2 regions of the Paenibacillus sp. N22P23 genome follow, and region 2 is predicted to be linked to the other one. Evidence: riboswitches for the same ligand, from Rfam matches in the RefSeq annotation. Region 2 holds a riboswitch; the other holds the start of a gene.
What was found. Region 2 has a riboswitch for cobalamin ahead of AC506A_RS27705 (S-layer homology domain-containing protein). Riboswitches for the same ligand answer to the same signal wherever they lie in the genome.
Positions count from the first base shown of each region.

Region 1: linked by a shared signal. The riboswitch ahead of AC506A_RS04650 (S-layer homology domain-containing protein) and the one ahead of AC506A_RS27705 (S-layer homology domain-containing protein) in region 2 are both predicted to bind cobalamin.

Region 1 is NZ_JBXENT010000001.1:943,647-951,809, reverse strand. Features, by position in the region: gene AC506A_RS04650 (S-layer homology domain-containing protein) at 1-3,773, opposite strand, end outside; cobalamin riboswitch at 3,965-4,161, opposite strand; gene AC506A_RS04645 (GNAT family N-acetyltransferase) at 4,213-4,668, opposite strand; gene AC506A_RS04640 (NAD(P)-dependent alcohol dehydrogenase) at 4,755-5,741, opposite strand; gene AC506A_RS04635 (GNAT family N-acetyltransferase) at 5,766-6,299, opposite strand; gene AC506A_RS04630 (hypothetical protein) at 6,550-6,846, opposite strand; gene AC506A_RS04625 (hypothetical protein) at 6,956-7,543, shown strand; gene AC506A_RS04620 (hypothetical protein) at 7,695-8,163, shown strand, end outside.
Region 2 is NZ_JBXENT010000011.1:110,228-118,390, reverse strand. Features, by position in the region: gene AC506A_RS27715 (energy-coupling factor transporter transmembrane component T) at 1-847, opposite strand, end outside; gene AC506A_RS27710 (DUF4430 domain-containing protein) at 844-1,794, opposite strand; gene AC506A_RS27705 (S-layer homology domain-containing protein) at 1,807-3,456, opposite strand; cobalamin riboswitch at 3,583-3,775, opposite strand; gene AC506A_RS27700 (tetratricopeptide repeat protein) at 3,882-5,444, opposite strand; gene AC506A_RS27695 (MFS transporter) at 5,600-6,835, opposite strand; gene AC506A_RS27690 (GTP-binding protein) at 6,871-8,163, opposite strand, start outside.

The DNA.
Region 1 (8,163 bases), on a different contig from region 2:
TCACGCGTTATCGTCTCATTCGGATTAAACCGGTCCTGATAGCCCGAAATAATCTCAGCTTTGAAGGCGGTGTTAATATAGACTGCAAACCATTTGTTCTGAGGTACATCTTTGAATTTGCTCGATGCAGCAGTCGACAGATTCAGCCCAATAACCTCGACCATTAGCTTGGCAAACTCAGCTCTCGTAATCTTCGCTTTCGGATTCAGCTTACCTGAGCTGCCTTGAACGAAGCCTTTGCTCGTTGCTTCACGAATCGCACTTGCAGCCCATGATGCAATCAGCTTCGCATCGGAATACGGAATAACTGAATCTGAGCGTGTAATTGTGTAAGTGACAAATGACGTAAAATGATTGGTCTTGATCACTAGATCATTGCCTACCATGAAGGCATAAGTGATTTTCTTACTATCTTTTGTAGCCTTGGCACCTTGATCCTCAGAATCATAAACCGTAATAGGCGTAAACGTACCATTTTCAATATATCCGGCTGCCTGACCTTTACCGTCCTTGATCGTAAAAGTAAGCGGCTTGTCGAATAGATAAGACCCATTCGAAGAACCCATGATGAAGGCATTACCGATGTCATCCAGCTTATCTCCGTTGATCAAATGACCTTGAATCAAAGCGTTGATTGTTGAATCAGAAGCATCCAACGAAGTAAACAACTCGATCGTTGAATCACCGGATACCAGCTTCGTTCCTTTATCAATGACGAGAGATAAGCTGCCTTTGTTTATAACGACTTTGGGCAGTTCGTTCTTAACCTTCTCTACGTTTAGGATTACTTTCGCTTTCACTGCGGGAATATTCAGTTTAACGCCAGTGTTTTGCTGCTGCGCCGTAAGTCCGAGTTCGAAATCCTTGTTCGTATCAATCGGTACATCGACGATCTCTGGACTGTCAACAGATGGACCTGTACCGCCTCCCGGAGGGTTCCAATCTTCCGGCTTCTGCCCCAAATCGATGCCTAAATTGAGTGTATATCGCCATGCTACGACGTCATTTGGCTTCAGGACGTAGAGTCCTGCGCTGTAATTCGGAAAGACGCCATTAACCGAGTACATCCACCCGCTCTCTTTACCACGGTCAAACTCACCTAGGCCATCAATCCCCTGCACATATAAAGTAGAGCCTGCTCCGATCGAGCGGATTTTGCCTGGCAGCGCGCGTTCTAATACGGTATAGGCGGTATCGCCTGTTTGCAAAGCAACTTGCGTGCTTCCTAAGATCGTTCCCTTCTGTGTATCACCGGTAACGGACAGGGTTGCATATTGTGTTGTAGGAGGCGGGTTTTCTCCATCTCCGCCATCCGGAGGAGTAGGCGATTGCACAACAATGGTCAGAGGCTGCGTGTGTCGTACAAGACTTGGCGCACTGTCCGCACGGTAACCGGTCACTTCAAGCGTATAGCGGCCTGCTGCATCTATGCCTTGATTAAACGCAGCTTCTCCGCTCGCATTCGTTGTGACGGTTCTGCCACCTATGGTTACTTGTACTCCAGCGGCAGCAGAAGTTCGCACTTCACTTTCGGTACCGTTCCAGAACGATCCCGTCTGCATGACCGCAACGTTGAAGGCTTTTCCTGCTTCCGGTGTTGCTGGCGACAACTTCACCGACTTCACAAGTGCCGTGTCAGCACCCGCATAATAGACCGCAACTTTGTCGCCCTTCTGCAAGGTGTAGCCATCCATCCCGACTGCCGGGAAACTCCAATTCCCATCACGGTAAACGTCGAACATCCAGCCGTTATTGCCGCTGGCAGCAATTCCATTAATGGAACTTACGTACTTGCCATACGAAGAGTCGGTAACTTCTACAGGTACTTGATTCTGCTGGAGAAGAGAGGTCAATGATTCCAATACGTTACCTTCATCAACCACACCTGCCGCAATTGGACCCGCAGGTCCTTCAACCAATAAGCTTGTGGGCTTCACGATTTGATAGAGCTGCCCCTTGCCGCCGACAAACATCTCATAAGCCGCTAGGGCTTGCAGCGCTTGTTCAGTCGCCATGGCATCTGTAGCAGCATTCGGATCCACAACATGCAAGAATCCGCCATCAGGCTGCATAAACGTGAACAACTTATCCAAGAGCGTAATCCCATTCTTCGTGAATGGCGCACTTGTCGGATCAATGCCATTAGTAGTAAGGGCAATAATCGCCTGCGAGACGCTCTCACTTGAATCAACGATGGTGCCAAAATAGTCGGATGGATAGCCGCCGCTATTCGCATCCTGATTACTGGACAACCATTGGACCGCTTTCTGCCCGGCAGTCTGCACATCGGTTCGATCCATGTAAGGCGCCAGCGCCGTTAATGACATTGCGGTCATATCGGGATCGCTGTCACCTGTATCTAAAGCAAAGCCTCCGTCCTCATGCTGCCTGGTTAATATGGCGGCAATGAGCTTCTCCCGATTCCATATCGCTTCATCCGGCGTTTTGTAAGCTCCCGAATCTAGAGCAATTAACGCGAAGTCCAGCCCGTTTAAGCCTTGTGCTTCCATAACTTCGCTGTTATAGATATTCTCTACGAAATTGATACCTGCGTAATCCGTTGCATCTTCATAGAGTGAGGATAAGGCGATCGTGATTCGCTCATAATCGGTCACATACGCATATTCCGGATATTGATTCATAAAAGATATGGTTTCCGGCAACTTCGTAGTCAAATAGCTGTCTGGAACTTTGCGGCCTTCACGGGCTAGAGCTACAACCTGCCATTCGGAGATACCCATCCAATTGCCGTCTCCAAGCAGCCAGTCACTTGCCCATCCATACGGCACGCGGGCACCGAAATCGTAAAGTTTCCCACCGTCTTTCTTAAACTTCTCGAAGGCCACAAGCGCTTGCAGCGCCTGCTCCGTCGCCATGCCGTTCGATTGACCCGTCGGCGTATGCGAGAATGTCCCGTCCGCCTTCCTGAATGACAACAAACGGTCGATGAGATGGATACCATTCTTGGTAAAACGAGCCTCCGTCGGATCTATACCCAGTGACGTGAGTGCAATAATGGTTTGCGAGACGCTTTCGCTATTATCCACGCCGTAGGATTTGTAGCCTCCGTTATCAAGTTGGCTGCTTGATAACCACGTGACAGAAGCGGCAATGACCGTCTGAACCGCCGCTTGATCGACATAAGGAGCCAACGCCGTGAGCGTCATACCCGTCATATCCGGATCACTGGTTGCGCCACCGAAGCTGAATCCGCCGTCCGACTTCTGCTTCTTCAGCACTTCCGCGACTAGCTTCTCTCTCGTCCACACAGCTTGATCTGGGATGGAATAATCGCCGCTGTCCAATGCGATAAGTGCAAATATCAATCCGTTCAATGCTGGAGTAGTCGGATAATTGTAGATACGCTCAACCAAATTATAACCCGCGAACTTCGTCGCATCCTGGTGAGCTGCGGTTAATCCAATCACCGTTCTCTCATAGTCCGTTATGGATGATAATGCACCTTTACCGGCAACAAGTTTCTTATAAAGTGCGGATACATAGTTGCTTGGAACAGTTTCGCCTGCCGCCGCAAGACCAGCTGCCTGCCAGTCTCCTAAACTGGATGCGCCAAGCACAGATTGAACGGTGCCATCGATCGCCGCCTCTACCTGCTCAAGCAGCGGGTCGGGAGTCACTTCCACATCTTCCGCATAAACGGTAAATGAAGGACCAATTACAGAAATAAACAATACTGCCGCAAGCATGAAAGCCAGCCAGCGCTTACCTTTCAACTTACTTGAATAATGAACTACATGAGATCGCATATCCATCCTCTTCTCCACTTCATTACTAGATTCTGCACACGGTATGCATAGCTTCGCCAATCAACAAAAAAAGCCGCCCCAAAACAGGGCGGCTCAAACAGATACTGAAATCACGCATAGCAATATAAGCAATAAAGCTCCATTACGAGATTATGCGCGTTCATGATCATTTCCAATTCCCACCCCCCGAAGAATTAAGAAACATTCGCGTAAAGGCAGGTCTCCTGGCTCATGAATCATCGCTTCTCCAGCCTTCCCGGTTCGATAAGAACCAGTGGCACCGTGTGGAGTCACTCCTCAATTACAGTGGCGGGACCGCGCCGGCTTTTAACCGGACTTCCCTTTTAAGCAAGTTTGTTAGGCAACAAACTGCACCTTTTACGGATCGTATGTATTCAATTTTCTTGTCCATCATAACGGCAATCGATAACCTTGTCTATGAAATTTATAATGTTTTCGTCATAAAAACACTGTACGGGTCTAAAATATAATCCGCGAATGGCTCACACTCTTCGAAGCCCAGACTGGCATATAGCTTCATGGCAGGCTTGAACGATTCCATCGATCCCGTCTCCAAGCTTAGCCGAGTATACCCTCGTTTCTTGGCTTCTTCGATCATATGTTCAAGAAGTCGCTTCGCAACCCCTTTTCTTAAATGCTGCATCGAGGTTCGCATCGATTTGATTTCTCCGTGTCCCGCATCCAATTCCTTGATGGCTCCGCAACCTAGTAATTCATCCTCTTCCCAAGCGCTCCAGAACGTAATATCAGGTTGTTTTAGCCCATCAAGATTAAGTGCATGCATGCTTTCCTCAGGAGATTGCTCGGCCATACTTTGAACATGTTCCTTTATTAGCGCAATGATTTGGGCTCCGGTTAGATCATCGATTCTGATTTCCATGTATCTACACTCCACTGTCTGTAGGATTTAATCAACCCATTATACTAGCCCTGCCAAGTGAAGTCGATATGCATTCTACTACAAGGCTACTTCTTACTACCGCTCACCTGGATAATCAATTTTCCCTTTGCGTTGCCTTCTCCGAGTTGCCTCAGTGCATCGGCAGTTTGGCTTAAGGGGTATATCCGATCAATTACAGGTTTGATTGTGCCAGACTTGTAGAGCTGCCTGATGAAATCTTGATCATCTCTGCTTGGTTTGTGCAATAAGAGTCTCATCGTCTTACTTCCGGTTCGTTTAACCCAGGCACCGAGAAACAGAAGCTGGATGATTCGAGCCGTTGAACCGCCAATCATGACATAAGTGCCTGTAGGCGATAAGGCTCGTTTGTAGTCAAACATGGAGCGAAAGCCTGCCACATCCAGAATCAGATCATAACATTGACCATTATGCGTAATATCCTCTTTCGTATAATCAATAACATGGTTCGCGCCTAGCGATCGTAAGAGATCCAATTTACTGCCATGGTCTACAGCCGTAACCTCAGCTCCGCATGACTTGGCAATCTGAAGCGCAAATGTCCCCACACCTCCACCAGCACCGTTAATGAGTATCTTGTGCCCTTTCTGCAGCTCGCCTTTTATTCGAAGACCTTGTAAAGCAAGAACAGCTGCTTGCGGTATGGCTGCAGCTTCCTCGAATGTCATGCCTCTGGGCTTAAGCGATAACGCAGACTCTCTGGCACATACATATTCTGCAAAACCGCCCCAGCTGCACCCCGAAATATCGCCGAACACCTCATCACCTGCACGCAGTTGCTTCACATCTTTGCCAACTGCTTCAACTCGACCTGCAATGTCCGCTCCGAGAATACGGAATCGAGGTCCACGAAGCCCACCTAGGCGGACCAGATACGGAACTCCTCTAAGCAGATCCCAATCCCACGAATTAACGGACGCCGCATGTACCTGAATAAGTACTTCATTGTCCTTAGGAGTAGGCTTTGGCACCTCCTGTAGGGATAGAACTTCTGTTTTTCCGTAGGATGTGTACACGATTGCTTTCATCATCATCAGGAGCACCTCGATCCGTGGATTCTATCGATCATACGCAAATTCATCTTCTAGAATCGAGTATTGATAAGAGTCATGCCACTTCCCTTTATGCCGCATATGTTCCCTCAAATGTCCTTCGAATTTCATTCCGATTCGCTGCATCACGGTAGCAGAACCTACGTTATCCGGGCGACACGTTGCATACATGCGATGAAGTCCATGTTCACGAAAACCGAACTGCAGTAAGGCTGCAGCCGCTTCAGTCGCATAGCCTTTACCCCAGAATGCGTGATTGAAGCAATAACCCAGTTCAGCTTGTAATGCGTTTCCAATGTGAATGCCACATCCGCCGATCAACTCCCCGTTTTCTTTAAGAACAACGGCAAATTCAAAATCCAAGCGCGGCTGTTGTTTCTGCGTTTCAATGACGCTATCGAGATAGTTCTGCGTATCTTCGATTGTGTTTGGCCCCCAGATGGTATGCGTACAAACCAATGGATCTGATGCATATGCATGAACAGCTTCCAGGTCGGAAGCAATAAATTCTCTTATCATTAACCGCTTTGTTTCCATCATGCCATGAGGCCTCCTATTTTGGGTGAAATATCCATCGATCAATTCGCAACAATCGGTATACATAATTATAGTTATGTAAACCATTTCTATCGAGTAGTGTTTGATGTATAAATATACACCCCTTGTCTCAGCAATTAGCTAGAACTACCTGCTGGACACTTACAAGTCACTCCTCTATCTATTACCTAATTTGATCATAGCAAATAAGGGGGTAGTCGGGTATACCAACTATCCCCTATTTCACATCACGTTAATCCTGTTTGACTTTCTTCCGTCTACGGAAAGAAACGCCGCCAAAACCACAGATGACTGCGATATAGAAGCCTGCGTCGTACCACCAGCCTGAATTAAGAGCTTCATAAACTCTAATATGGGGTTTAAAGATGCCAATAATGAGCGAAATCGGTGCGATCCATCCGTGCCAGATTCCCCAGAAGAAACCTGCAGGATGAGCCACATTATTCGTCCCGTCTCCAGGCACACATCCCGTTAATGAAAGAACTGTTACGAACATCATCCCTGTTAGGAGTACATATCTTGCTTTCATGTCCCTTCCACCTTCCTCAATCACGTGATCCATCGTTGAATATTCCTGTTATATCGTGGATTTTTATGCATATTTATGATCGTATGTAAATCCACAGCATCAGTACCCGATGGGAGTGTCGATCATTCTGAAATGGCTGATTCTTTCTCTACTTGCAGTTGTTATGCTAGTTGGTTGTGACACGAATGCAAACCAAACTGCTATGGTCACAGAGGAACCACAGAAGACCCTTGCTAAGAACATGACCGCACACCAGAAAGATATTTTCCAAGAAATTCTTGCACGGGTACTGCGCAATCGCAACAATCTGACACCTGAAACGCATCGACAATTCTGGGAACTGGTGGACGAGGTTGGAGCAACGGAGGAAGAATTGGCAACGATGAAGGACTTGCTGGCAGGCCCTATAGTCATTTATATGAAGTATTTCTTCGAGGATGCCTTGATTTCGTTAGAGCAAGGTAAACCGTACAAATCGGATGAACGGGAACACTATGAACAACATCTGAAATCGCTTGAAGCGATGAACGATTATCGAATTGAGGAAAACAATGCACTCATGGAACAAATCGCCTATAAACAGCCGATCCAACAAGGAAGTCAGTCAGCGGTGATGGACGAGGCGATGATTCAACAAGCATTAATCAATGTGAATCTTGCAATGGACACGATTAATCAACTGTTTACAAGGCCATAACATAGTGCGTCTCCAAGGAGAGTCCATCTGACTCTCCTTCTTTCATGAATGTGATCGAACCGCCACTGGATGATCGTTTATATAAGCAACTTTTCCCAACTAATTACGTCTAATTATTGAGATTATTTGGGTAGCATTGAGGAGTGGCTATATGAAACCACAAAGTCGTATGCTCATTATTATCACCTTCACCGCGCTTACCTTACTTACCATCCTATTCTTCTATATTCACGGGCTGAAAGATGAGAATACGCCCACGACTCAGAGCATTCCTACTGATAGGACCGAAACCGCAATCCCCTCTCCAACAACTGCTGCTTCTGCTGCAACTCAATCACCGCCTTCTGCAAACCCGGTCTGGAAGCCTCATGAAGGCGAATTTATAGCGGACTCGAAGGACGCGCATATACTCTATAAGAAAGAACAAGCCATGATTTATGTGCAAGATCTTCATCTCTACTACTCGTCAGACGGCACAACTCAGCAGACTTTATATGAATGGAAAGCTCCCCTCCCCTTAGAAGCATGGCTGAATGGAGATTACCTGCTCATAGGGGCTCAACTTACGGAGAACAGCGCTCTAGATGGGATGTCCAATGCAACCGGAGCTTGGATCGCCA
Region 2 (8,163 bases):
TATTAATCATCAGCGGCGCTGCGCATAATACGGCGTAGGCCAGAAACAAGCTTATGCTGAAAGCCGACAGAAAGGCGCCCCGCATGGAAGGAAAGTAGCTGAAGTACAGCCCTTTGGCCATTGCACCGGCGATCAAATATCCGCCAATTGTTGCCATGACGATCGTCACGATGCGGTCACGACGACCGAACAAAAAGAGGGAGAAGGCAGTCCTCCCCTTTAAGCCGTAGCCTCTGCTCTTCATGGAATCGGCCGTTTCGATCGCATTCTCCAGCATCCAGGTCACCATGATGGACAGTATTCGAATACCGTGTTTGATTCGAACGAAGACGCCGCCATTAGATACATCCCTGCCAATGGATTTCTGTGCATGAGACACCACCGCAAGCTGCGCCTTGAACCTCGGAACAAAACGAAGCACCATGGAGAAAAGGAGCGACATTACCGGAATTACGGTGCCAAAGAGGTAGATAAATTTATCCGAGGTCATGACCGCGTTATAACAAGAGAACCAGCAAATGACCGTTACAAACATCGCAGCTGCCGCGATGCCGTACGTTATCGACTCCAGCGTCAAGGGATTGCCGCTGTGCAAGTAGGTTAGGATCGTAACTCCCTCGTGGTTAAAAGCCGGATTGATGAATGCCGTTACGAGCAGCAAAGGCAGCATGTAAAGGAGTTGAAAGGTGATGGCTTTACGCCCATTCAGCTTGATGGAGTATGCGATCGCGAAGATCATGGAAATCGCTAAGCAAGCCGGATGCATGAACACCATAGCAAACAGAATGACTTGTGCAAAATATAGAAAATTGACGAACGGGTGATAGCTGGAGAAGGCGTCTTTCATGACTTCCCACCGCCGCCGGCTTGTGCAGCATAAGAATCGCCAACATCTCGGCCCAAATCGCATGTGTACACCCACTCGATCACATCGCCCTGCTTCAGCTGATACCGGCTTGCACCGTAGTTCGGAAACCATCCATTTACGTTGTACATCCACCCGGATAACTCCCCGCAGTCAAATTCATAGAGGTTATTGATCCCTTCAATATAGGCGGAGTTGTACATAGGCGTATTCTCGAACTCCATCGGAATTTTGTTCTTTTTCATTTCACGCTGCAGCACGTTAAACACGGATTCACCTTCATAGAACGTCACTTCCTGTGACTTGAAGATCACGCCATCCTTAGGTACGAGCTCGACTTTCTCGGCATCCAATTGATCCATATGATCCAGAATCGTTGCACAGCTCACGGAGAGATACGCCGTCATCACCCTATCGGAAACTTCAGCTTTCTGTGGATCAATGGGAGCTGGCTTGCCTTCCGGCACGGGATCGGTAAGATACTGATCCTTCCCTGCATCCGGCTTGATTACAGGAGCCTTCGCGTCCATTGAAGGAGGTTTGGTTGCCCCCTTTGCCGGTGGTAATGGCTTCGTCTGGGATGACGATGAGGATGTGCTTGGCTTAGGCTTCACCGATTGTTCGGGCTTAGACGAGGCTTTCACTCCCTCACTTGAGGTAGCCGGTTCATCATCAGATTCTTCGGCGGTTTCCTTGACGATTGTGGGAGATTTCTCATCCGTTGTTGGTTCAGGCTCCGATTCAGATTCAGATGAAGGTGCTGCCGCTGGTGGAAGCACTGCTTGATCCGCCGTTTCCGTCGCTTTTTCAACGGCATTACGCTCACTCTTCGTGGCCGAAGAAGGCCCGCTGCTATAGAAAGCGATAATAAGGACGATTGCAACAATTGCCGCCGCAACAAGTTTCGTTCGGGTTTGTTTCATGTTCATCTTTACGCCTCTTTACACTAGTTTTGCCGATCGCAGCATGCGGTAGAGCATCTCCGCAATCTCGGCGCGCGTGACAAATGTAGTCGGAGCAATCGTCAGCATCTCCTGCGATAAAATGTTCTCCCTATAGCAGAAAGCAAGCGCCGTTCTTGACCACGGCGCGGTTAAGGTGTAATCACCGAATTGTGCAAGCATATCTCGAACTTCGCTGTTAACCATCGATGTATCCAACCCGCACAGCTTTGCCGCATTTGCGATCATGACAGCTGCTTCCTGCCTCGTGATGGTACGACTCGGTGAAAATGCAGCAGCAGAGGTTCCATTCACAATGCCGTACGTGTAAGCCGTACCCACTGCACCTGCATACCAGCTCGTGGCTGATACATCGTTGAAGACTTGCGCCGCATTCGGAGTAAGCCCGAGACCGAGACCCTTGGTCACAATAGCCGCGAATTCTGCCCGCGTCATCGTTCGATTCGGCGCAAAACCATTGGCACTCATTCCGCTGATGATACCTCTGGATGCAAGTGATTCGATCGCAGACTTATTCACATGTGCACGGATATCGGAAAAGGTTTTGCCAGCGTTAATAACCGGCATGGCTTTAATCGCTTTATTTTTATTCGGCAATCCCACACTCGCTTGATGACTTGTGGATAACAACGGGACGACATCGTCCATTCGATACATGCTCGACTGCCCTGCTGCCGCTCTCTGGTAATTGACGAGCCCGTATAACGCCTGCTCCGTCGACATGCCCGATACACCGCTACCGTCTGCCGTGTGCCGGAAACCTTTTCCCTTGGCATAGTAAGACAGCAAATCATCCAGAACCGTTTTACCGTTCTTGACGAATCGGCTGTCGTCGATTGGGATTCCGAGCTCACACAGTGCCATGAGCACCTGCACGGTGCTCTCTGCGTTTTTCACACCTAAGCTCGCATAGCCGCCACCACTGTCTTGAATCCGTGAAAGGGTCGCAATCGCCTTCTCTGTTGCGGTCTTTACGCCCGTTCGATTCTGATACTTGGCAAGCGCCTGCAGCGCCATGCCCGTTATGTCGGGGTCCGCTGCCGTTCCGGAAAGCGCGAAGCCCCCATCCTTCAACTGCCGCAATAGAATGTCATCGATATACATGTCTCTGGTTGCGTGTGTACGGGCAGCTTTATTGAAGGGGACCTCATAATTGCCGCTATCCAGCGCAAGAAGTGCAAAGATCGGGCCGTTAATCCCTTGCCAAACCGTTTTGTCGAAATCGCTCAAAGGCAGGAGCAGATTATAGCCGGCAACATTCGCAGGATCTGCACCGATTGCCCTTAATGCCAGAATTAGCCGAGAGTACTCGGTATATTTCTTATCGTGAAGATTACCTTTGTTCGCAAGGACAACTTGTTCGACACGGCTGTAATAAGCATCATAATAGCTTTGCGGTACACTGTAGCCGGAACGCGCAAGTCCGATAATGGCCCACTCACCGCCAACAGAGCCGAATTGTGGTTCTTTTACCGTGGTCAGCATGTATTCGGCCGTTTCCTTGACGGCACTGTCCACATCTTTGATGGATGCTGCTGATGATGCTGCGGACACACCGATGGAACCTATAATCGCAGTGCCCAGGCACAGAACGATCAAGAGGGACACTAGCTTGGCATACTTGTTCATAACTGCCTCCTTCGTGGTTTGGATAAACAAAAAAAAGCCCTTGATTCATTAAGAATCAAAGGCAGCCAGCGTCGTCAACTACAAGCAAAGACAACAAAAAAGCACCGCCTCCATCATCCGTAGAGTCTGTGAAATCAAATCAAGGCAGGTCTCCTGGCTATGCGTCAACGCTTCTCTATGCCTTCCCGGCTTATGGGCCAGTGGCAAATCCTAGATCAGCTCTTCATTTACAGTGGCGGGACCGCGCCGGATTTTCACCGAACTTCCCTATTAAGCAGCGCTTATCGACTAAGCGTGCACCTTGACTAGTTCTATTCAATTGCTATTCATACTATAGAAGAACGATGGTTTTGTCTATCCATTGCCGCTATGGCAAAAACAAAAGGGCGCCCGCAAGGAGCGCCCTTCTTCTATCCATACTTATTCTACTCTTCTGCTGTCAGCGCCTGCAGAAGTGCCAAGGCATCCTCATGCTCAGGCTCTTGAACCAGTGCCTCACGCAAGTATGCCATCGCCGCTTCCTTATCTCCCTGCTCATAGCTGCATATCGCCAGACAGAATAAGACAGTCGGAACGGACTCATCTTCATCGGTTTCAATCGATAAGCTCAAGAACGCCTTCGCGTCATCGTAGAACTCCATCTCGAATAGCAGCAAACCTGCGTCCAGCGCCAAGTCATAACGCTGCTCCATCACATAGAACGATGACCACATGATGTGTATGCCATTTTGAATATCCAGTAATTCTTCTTCGCCAGCCTCGGGCAGCAGAGCTGAAATTTGTTTCGTGCATTGGATAAAGAACTCCGCATCATACCCACCCAGCCGCCAGAAGGCCAATATTTGCTGCAGCCCCATCGTGCCAATATGCTGGTCGACCCACTCCTTCATACTGAAGAACTCATCCGGCCCAAAGCGTTCTACAAACCGCCGAAAAGCCAGCCTTGTATTGGCATAACGCATCGGTGATTCCAGCATGAGAATACAGCCGACATTAATCGCGTTATAATGATGCTCCTTCGTAAAGAGCGACAGTGCACCTCTTTGCTCCAACACATGTTGAATCGCATGATAGTTTGCATTTAGCGAGAAGCTGCCATGATGAAAGAACTCCGGCGGCTCGGCAAGGTTCCAGTGCTCCAGCCGATGGTCGCCTTTATCCGCCGTGATCAACAGAAACCCTGCCTGTGACAGCTGCTGAAGCCGATCCAATAAGGTCAGCCCGGCTACCGGAAACAGGATATAAGAATCATCTAGCTCCTGCACATACATCGTGATCAGATCATGATAGGGGTAGGTTGCTTCTTTGTATGCAGGCGCCAAGCGATTCACGTAATTCAGCTTCATATGTTTGATGGTTTCTGATGTCGTAAGCTCCTTGAGATTATCCGGAAACTCGACACTGATATCGCACTCATAGACTTCTCCATCACTAACATAAATCAACTCTTGCGGGATCACATCAAAGAAATAATTGGCGACGATCAGCAGCGGCTGCTTCAAATCACCCGGACGTATCGTAGTTTGCGCTACGGCCAAGTGCACTTCTGTATCGGCTACAGCATCAAACCTTGCAAAATCAAGCAGTCCCTCCTGAATGAACGGCTGCATGGCGGGATGATTCTGCCAAGCCACTACGTTCTTGGCTGCCAGGTCGGTCATCACATATCGGAACGGCGGCAGCTCGATACCGGCATAATCGCGCAGCTCGCACAGTTTATGCAGGGTGTGAAACGCAAGGCGCCCTGCACCCGCACCCAATTCAATAATTGTCACCGGTTCAGCAAGATCCCCCGTACCCGCCCGATCTTGAAGAAATCCGAAAATCATCTCCGCATAAGAGGTAGCCATCATCGGATTACTCGATATATATTGCGGGACTTGGTCATTGTTCCAAGCCTTCATGCCTTCTTCTTCGTAATAATTGCGCTGCAAATCCCAAATTGGTGCTTCGCTGAAGCGAAACTGCTGTCGGTTATGTTCTGCCATTCACTGTAGACCTGCTTTCTATGTCACCATTAAGGGAACGAGTATGGACGAAAGTATCTCTTAATATGTAGCACTACTTTACGAAAATAGCAAAAGGGACGCCACAATTGGCGCCCTTTGTTACAGTTATTGATCCCTACATGACGAGATGGTCATCAGGCATGCAGCTTCTCATCCTTCGGCAGGAATATGGCGAGAATGCCGAGCAGCGGCAAGTACGCGCATAGCTTCATCATATATTCAATGCTCGTCGCATCGGCGATCCAGCCCAGAACAGCCGAGCCCAAGCCGCCGATACCAAATGCAAGCCCGAAGAACAACCCTGATACGAGGCCCACTTTGCCGGGCAGCAGCTCCTGCGCAAACACGACAATGATGGAGAACGCCGATGACAGTACGAACCCCGCACAGATACACATTACGCATGTCCAAAATAAGTCGCAATACGGCAGCAGAAGCGAGAACGGCGCGGTACCGAGAATCGAGAACCAAATGATGTTTTTCCGGCCGTAGCGGTCGGCAAGCGGTCCGCCAAAGAATGTGCCTGCCGCGGCTGCCGCCAGAAACGCAAACAGAAATAACTGCGCATGCTGCACGGAAACCCCGAACGAATCCATTAAATAAAAACTATAATAGCTGCTTAAGCTGGACATATAAATATGCTTCGATACCACTAAGAAAACAAGAATAACGATGGCCCAGGTAATTTGTTTCTGCGATAATCCGATTCTCGCAGCAGCAGAACCGTTCTTAACGCTCGATGCTGCTTTCTTCTTGGCTCCTGCGGAACGTATTTGCAGTCCATAATCCCGATACCAACGTGCGACGTAGGTCTGAATCAGAATGGCTGCGATCGCCGCAATGGAGAACCATAGGACGCTGATTTGCCCGAGCGGCACGAAGATCGCAGCACTCATAATCGGTCCGAGCGCACCGCCAATATTGCCGCCAACTTGGAATATCGACTGTGCCAGCCCTCTTTGACTACCTGCAGCCATATAGGCTACTCGCGAAGATTCGGGATGAAAGATAGCCGACCCGATGCCGATCATCATAACGGCGATCACGATATACGCATACTCGGGTGCTAACGCGAGCGCTACAACGCCGACCAGCGTAAAGCACACTCCTAGTGGCAATATAAAAGGCCTTGGCCGACGGTCCGCATACATACCGACCATCGGCTGAATGACCGCGGCCGTAATGTTCATTGCGAAGGCGATAAACCCGATCTGTTTATAGCTTAAATGCAGCGAGTCGCGCAAGATTGGAAACAGCGCCGTTACAGTCGATTGCATCGTGTCATTCAGCAAGTGAACGATACTTATCGCAAATATAATCGGAAAAACGGTAGCGCCCACCGGAATCGATTTGGTTAATGCTTTTGCCACTTTGAGGTCCCTCCCCTAATCAAGTTCAAACAACCTTATAATAAATGCATCTTCGCTTCTGCCTCATCCCAAGCGACCGTATACCCGTGACCCTTCGCGCAAAATATCGACGACGAGCTGTACAGCGGGTCCGCATCCTTCCGGTAATTCTTCTGCTCAATCACCGCTTGTTCATTATGACAACGATCATAACCGCCGAAGACGAAGTGCGCAATCCCTCTGCCATGCGTAAAAGAAGCCAGCTCCGTGCTGTAGTCCATGAAAGTAGCAACAGGCACTATGCCCGTAATGACTGCGTGCGTAGTTGTCGTTATCGGCGGCTCGAACACTCCTGAGGCCCGTTGAACATCGGATAACACGCGGCCCATGTAGTCGATTTCCACTTTGATCTTATACTCGTAATAAGGCTCAAGCAGGATGTTGTCGGTTTTCTCCAGCCCTTGTCTTAGCGCACGGAACGTTGCCTCGCGAAAATCGCCGCCATGCGTGTGCTCATTATGGCCGGCGCCCGTAAGCAGCGTCACCCGAATATCAGTGAGCGGCATGCCTGTTAAGAGCCCATGGTGGTCGCGTTCGTAGAGATGCGTCTTGACTAGATTTTGATTGCCAATGCTCAGATCGTTCGCGTGACATTCATTCATGAACGTCAATCCACTGCCTCGCTCACCCGGCTCCAGGCGCAAATGCACCTCGGCATAATGCTTAAGCGGTTCGAAATGACCGTATCCGTTCACAATCGACGTGATGGTTTCTTTGTACAGAATTTCCGGGCTGCCGAAAGAGACGGCGAACTGGAATCGTTCCCTTACGAGCTGCTCCAGCACTTCAAGTTGGATGAGACCCATCACATGAATGTGGATCTCCTGCAAGCTTTCCTCCCAGATGACATTCAAGGACGGATCCTCAGCATTCAGCACCTGGAAGGCTTTGAGCACATCCTTCACATTCAAGGATTCGGCGAAAATCACCTTTGCCGTAAGAGTAGGCACCATATCGTAGACCAGTTTGTCCGAATAGAGGCCCAAGCCTTGCCCCGCCTCGGCGCTTGAAAGTCCGGTCACCGCAAACAGATCACCTGCCGAAACCTGATCAACCGCCTGCGACTTGCTCCCGTTAATCATGTGGAGCCGTGTCACTTTCTCGCATATCTGATCTTCTCCGCTCCCATAACACAGCTCATCACGCACCTTCAGCGTACCGCTCAAAGCCTTGATATAGGTCAAACGCACACCGTTATGGTCATGACGAATTTTATAGACACGCCCTCCGAAAGGGGCTTGATCGTCATAATTCACTGTAGTCAGCTGATGCAGTTGATCCATGAATTC